Regions from separate parts of the Clostridium amazonense genome, predicted to be linked through region 2. Evidence: riboswitches for the same ligand, from Rfam matches in the RefSeq annotation. Region 2 holds a riboswitch; the other holds the start of a gene.
What was found. Region 2 has a riboswitch for cobalamin ahead of AC07E4_RS12295 (DUF4430 domain-containing protein). Riboswitches for the same ligand answer to the same signal wherever they lie in the genome.
Positions count from the first base shown of each region.

Region 1: another riboswitch for cobalamin. It lies ahead of AC07E4_RS06125 (ABC transporter substrate-binding protein); the one in region 2 lies ahead of AC07E4_RS12295 (DUF4430 domain-containing protein).

Region 1 covers NZ_JBWKMH010000010.1:377,155-380,376, forward strand. Annotated here, with positions in the region: gene ord (2,4-diaminopentanoate dehydrogenase) at 101-1,147, shown strand; cobalamin riboswitch at 1,203-1,399, shown strand; gene AC07E4_RS06125 (ABC transporter substrate-binding protein) at 1,530-2,582, shown strand; gene AC07E4_RS06130 (FecCD family ABC transporter permease) at 2,569-3,222, shown strand, end outside.
Region 2 covers NZ_JBWKMH010000028.1:182,511-185,732, reverse strand. Annotated here, with positions in the region: partial or broken gene AC07E4_RS12300 (cell wall-binding repeat-containing protein) at 1-944, opposite strand, end outside; gene AC07E4_RS12295 (DUF4430 domain-containing protein) at 967-1,725, opposite strand; cobalamin riboswitch at 1,932-2,121, opposite strand; gene AC07E4_RS12290 (NAD(P)/FAD-dependent oxidoreductase) at 2,249-3,222, opposite strand, start outside.

The DNA of each region.
Region 1 (3,222 bases), on a different contig from region 2:
CTTTATAGAGAAAACATAAGTTTTAAGTTGTATATGGTTAGTAAGAGAAGTTAAAAAATAACTTTCAGTAATATTAATTAAGAAGAATGGGGGATGTATTATGGAAAATGTAAAAGTTGTACTTTGGGGATTTGGTGCCATGGGAAGTGGAATGGCAAGGGTTTTATTGAGAAGAAAAGGTATAGAGATAGTTGGTGTATGTGATATGCATCCAGAGAGAGCAGGAAAAAGTATATTTGATATATTAGGCGTGGAAAGAGGAGATAGAAAAGATATTGTTGTTAATGGAAATATAGAAGAAGTTTTAACAGAAAAGTGTTGTGATATTTGTTTGTGTGCAACGGATTCATTCACTAAAAAAGCATTTCCAAAATTAAAATTTGTTTTAGAAAAGAAGGTTAATGTAATTTCTACAGCAGAAGAAATGTCTTATCCTAAGGCACAGAATCCAGAGATTGCAGAAGAATTAGATAGAATAGCTAAAGAAAATGGAGTGTCTATTTTAGGAACAGGTATAAATCCAGGCTTAATAATGGATTTATTAGTAGTATGTTTAACTGGTTGTATGACTGATGTAGAGCATATAGAAGCAAAGAGAGTTAATAGTTTGTCACCATTTGGACCAGCAGTAATGGAAGAGCAAGGTGTGGGAATTAGTGTAGATGCTTTTAAAGAGGGCGTTGAAAATGGTAGTTTAGCAGGTCATGTAGGTTTTGCAGAATCAATTAAAATGATAGGAGATGCTATAGGATTTAAAATTGATAAATTTGAACAACAAATGGAGCCTATAGTTACAAAGGTAGATAGAAAGGCACCATATGGATTTGCTGCAACTGGAGATGTAGCAGGTGTTAATATGACAGGTCAAGGATATGTTAATGGTGAAGTTAAAATAGATATGATACATCCTCAACAAATAGAACCAGAACTAGAAGGAACATATACTGGAGATTATATTACAATAAAAGGAACTCCAAAAGTTAATATGTCTATAAAGCCAGAAGTTGATGGTGGATTAGGCACAATAGCAATGTGTGTCAATATGATTCCACATGTTATAAATGCACATCCAGGATTGAAAACAATGATAGATTTGCCAGTGCCTAGAGCAATTATGGGAGATTATAGAGATTATATTAGAAAATAAAAAATATATCTTTAAATTTGACTTTTCAAAAAATTACCTATAGAATTGTAAATGAAAAGTAAATATGTAAATAGGTAAAATATATGTAAATATATACAATACTAAAAGGGAAGTTAGGTGAAAGTCCTACACGGTGCCGCCGCTGTAAAAGAGGAGTTTTTCTATAAAAATATCCACTGGAATAATTTCTGGGAAGGAGTAGAAAAATGTTGATACTTAAGTCAGAATACCTGCCTATTTAAAAACACTTTAACTCTACGGACTATAGGGGGTGCAGATGATAAAAGAAATAATTATATTTTATTGAATTTCTTAGTGCAACTTTGTTGTCTAGGAAATTTTTTTTGCGTTAATTTAAAAAATGAAGGGGTATGAAAAAAATATGAATAAGAAACTAGTAAACTTAATAGCAATTACATTAATAGGAGCATCAACAATAAGTTTTGTTGGATGTAGTAATAACAGTAAAAAAACTGATTCAAATGTAAATAAAAGTGTAGCATCAGCAGAAAATAAAAATAATGAAAGTAAGGAAGTAAAAGATGAGAAAGTTGAAAAAAAGCAATATCCATTAACTATAAAAGATGACTCAGGACGAACTGTTACATTAGAAAAAAAACCAGAAAAAATAGCTGCAATATCAGGAACAATTTTAGGACCATTATATGCTGTTGGTGGGGAATCAATAGCTAAGGCTGACACTAAAGGTGGTGCGCCAACACCAGAAGGTTCAAAAGATTTACCAACCATTGGACATGTTGCAAATATAGATGTAGAAAAACTTATACAATTACAACCAGACTTAGTATTAGCACAATGTGGAATACATGATAGATACAAAGAGATATTTGAACAAAATAATATTCCATACATAATGTTAGAAATGAAAAGTTATGATGATGTTGTGGACAAACTTCAAGTATTAGGGAATATTGTTCAAAATCAAGATAAGTCTGAAGAACTTATAAAAACATTAAAAACAAAAGTGGAAGATATTACTCAAAAACTTCCTAAAGAACAAAAGAAAGTTGCAATTTTATATGTAACAAGCAAAGATGTATCATTAAAATTAAATAGTAGCATTGTAGGAAATTCGTGTGAAATACTTAATATAAAAAATATAGCAGAAGGTGAAAAACCAACTAAAATGGGTTCAGATAGTACCCCATTTAGTATGGAGAAAATAGTAGAACAAGATCCAGATATGATTTTAGTAACAACAATGGTATCTTCAGATGAACAGGCAAAAGAAACTATTAAAAGAGAATTAGAAGGAAATCCAGCATGGAGTGGATTGAAAGCTGTAAAAGAAGGGAAAATAGAGTATTTACCTCAAAAATACTTTTTATATAATCCAGGAGAAAAATTTTATGAGTCTATAGAATATATGGCAAAGGCCGTTTATCCAGAGGTATATGGTAATGTTAAAAAATAATGAAAGTGAAAAAATATTATTGAGAGAGAATAAAAATAAGAGATTAATAATATTTACATTATTAATCTTATCAATTGCAAGTTTTTTAATTAGTAATTGTATAGGTTCTGTGAATATTTCAGTTAAGGATATAGTTTTTTCTATTTTGGGAAAAAGCACTTCAGCAAATGAACAAATAATAAAAAATATTAGATTGCCAAGAGCTATATTGTCAGTATTAGTAGGAACAAACTTAGCACTTTCAGGATGTATACTGCAGGGGATTATGCATAATCCCCTTGCAGATCCACATATAATAGGGGTTTCATCTGGTGCTGGTCTTTTAGGAATAATTATTTTGATAATATTTCCGGAAAAAATAGATTTATTGCCTATAGTAGCTTTTATAGGAGCAATGGGTGCAGCTATGCTTATATATGCATTAGCATGGAAAAGAGGAATAAATACAGTAAGAATAATACTTGCAGGAGTTGCAGTATCAACTTTATTAGGTGCTGGAATATCTGCTATTATGGTATTTTATAGCGACAAAGTACATGGTGCATTAATGTTTATGAATGGGGGACTTTCAGGGAGAAGTTGGCCTTATGTAAAAATAATATTACCATATACTATATTTGGATTAATATGTTGTATGTTA
Region 2 (3,222 bases):
ACTTCTGGTCCACCTATAGCAATAAATTTACTTAGAGATGTTATGTTAGAATTTATAATTTTTTCTACATCACTATTTATATTTTTATTAGTTAGTATCACTGGTGCTTTTTTATCTGCAGCAAGTGTAGATATTGACAATGCATCTGGAAAGTCATTTCCTGTAACAAAATAAATATTTTCATATTTTAAATCATTAGAAAACTTTTTTAAAACTTCCCTGTTAGTTTCATACCTATCTTTTCCAAATATTCTTTCAGAGTTTGGTATATTTTTTAGTACACTATCATTTATTACACCATCTCCACCAATAACATATACATTAAATATTTTATTACCCTTTATGTACTCATTTACTTCTTTAGGAATTTCATTATTTTTAGTATATAGTATTGGTATTCCTTTTTGTGCTGCTATTGGCGATACTGATAATGCATCTGCATAAGATTGTCCATTAGTTATAAATAAAGCATCACTTTTTCCTAATTTTTTATTAATTTTTAATGCTGTTTCGTATCTTGTTTGTCCATATATTCTTTCTATTTCATTTATATTTATATTTTTAAGTTGAGTTTCTACAGATTTGCTTATAACTCTTTCTCCGCCTAATATAAATACTTTCTTTGGTTTTAATCTTTTTAATTCATTTATTGTATCTTCTCTTAGTTGAATATTTCCATTAAGTAAAATAGGTGCATTAAATTTTTTAGCTAATGGTGCTACAGACAATGCATCTGCAAAATCATATCCTTGAGCAATAAAAACATACTCAGAGTCGTTTTGCCAACCTTTCTTACTTATTTCAATCGAAGTAGATATCCTATCTTTTCCATATATTCTGTCATTTTCCACTGCAAGTACAGTAGAAAATGATAAGCATATAATCATTGATAAAATTAAAAATAAGCCTACAAATTTTTCTTTTAATCTTTTCATATTTCTCATTTCATCCCCCATATTTTATCTTTTAATCTTCTGGTGGTAAAAATTCTCTTTTATCCCACTCATGAAAATCAAATAGAAGAACATCACCCTTTTGTGGATATACATCATTTGCTCCTACTGGTGTTTTTTTATCATTAAGATATATAAACCAATCAATACCTAATACCCCATTTTTCTTTTGTTCTGGAGTTTTTTCTGATTCTGGTATTGGATAATGATTATGTATACCATTAATTTCAAAAATAAATCCTCCATTTTCTTGCATAGAAGTATTTTCCCTTAAATACTGCATTGCACTTTTTTTAGAATAAATTTTTATTGTAATTTCTTCTACAACACTTGATTCATTTCCAGTATATCCTTTAACATCTTTTCCTATTATCATAGTAAATGTGTCTTCTTCTACTTTATTGTTTTTATTTTCATCTTTCACTACTGTTTCATTTTTTTCTTTTTCATTATTATTTTCTTTTATTTGTTTTTCTTCTGATGATTGATTGCCATTATTATTTTCAATTTTAGTGTCTTCCTTTTTTATTTCTTCTTTTTTGACCGCTTCTTTTTCTGTATTATTTTTTATACTATTTTCTTTTTTTATTTCATTTTTTTTATCAGTTTTTTCTTTAGCTTTATTACCCTTTTTATCAATACTTTTTTCTACTTTTGCTTTATTATCATATTTGCTAGTCTTTAAATCCTTATTTCCTGCACCACATCCTAAACAAATAGTCATAATAAAACTCAAAATGATAGCTACTAGTATTCTATGGTTTCTTTTCATCTAATCCCCCCTTTATAGTTTGCCGACACATTAAATTTATTCATACTAATTTTAATGCTTAAATATTTTATATTTAATTTTTATAAAAATAAAAAAAGCCCCAACTGGGACTTTAAAATAACACATTTTGTATAAACTTTAATATAATTAAAGCATAAAAACTTAAGCATTCATACAACTTAATGATATTTCATCTCTCCCACGAAAGATTCAATCCTAAATAGGCATGTTTCCTGACTTAACTTCTTTTTACTCCCTTTCCTTCCCAAGACTTTTATCTCAGTGGTTTTAAAGGTTTCATCAGTATTACAGTAACGTTGGGCTGTAATGGATTTTCACCATTTTCCATTTTAACTTTCTAATTGCTTAAAAAGAACCTACTCAATTTCCATATTCTCTTTTCGTATACATTATATTACAGCGTTTGCAGTTTTGCAACATTTTCAAACATTCTTTATTGTTATTATCTTTCGACAATTAAAAGCAGAAAGAATGATAAGAATTAATCTTATCATTCTTTCTTTTAATATTCTTTATCCGTTAATACTCTTGCCATTAAGACACCCATTACAGATGCCATCATCAGTCCTCTTGTCCAGCCTGATGAATCTCCTAAACAATACAATCCATTTATATTGGTTTCAAAGTTTCTATCTATGTCTATTTTATTGCTATAAAATTTTATTTCTGGTCCATATAAAAGAGTTTCTTTGCTTGCAAATCCTGGAACTAATGTATTCATAGCTTCTATAAAATTCACTATATTAGTCATTGTTCTATATGGAATTGCTGAAGTTAAATCTCCTGCTACAGCATCTTTAAGTGTTGGCACTACATTAGATTGTTTTAATTCTTTTTCCCAAGTACGTTTTCCATCTATTATATCTCCGTATCTTTGAACTAAAATGCTTCCTCCACCTAAAAGATTAACAAGTTCTGCAACTTTCTTTCCATATTCAATAGGTTTATTAAATGGTGCTGAAAAATTATGTGAACTTAATATTGCTAAGTTTGTATTATTAGATTTCTTTTCTTTATAAGAATGACCATTTACTATAGCCAAATTGTTATCATAGTTTTCTTGAGAAACAAATCCACCTGGATTTTGACAAAATGTTCTTACTTTATCATCAAAAGGAGCTGGATAACCAATTAATTTTGATTCATATAAAACATTATTTACTTTTTCCATTATTTCATTTCTAATTTCAACTCTTACCCCTATATCTACAGTTCCAGCTCTATGATTCACATTATGCTTTTCACACATATTATTAAGCCAATCTGCACCTTTTCTTCCTGTAGCTGCAATTACTACTTCTGACTTTAACGTCTCATCTTTTTTCTTAGTTAACGAATCGGATACAATTACTCCACTTATTTTATCATTTTCTATAATAAAATCTTTTACTAATGTATCAAATTTAATTTCTACATTATTTTCAATTAAATAATTTTGTATTTTTAGATATATTTCTTGCGCTTTTTCTGTTCCTA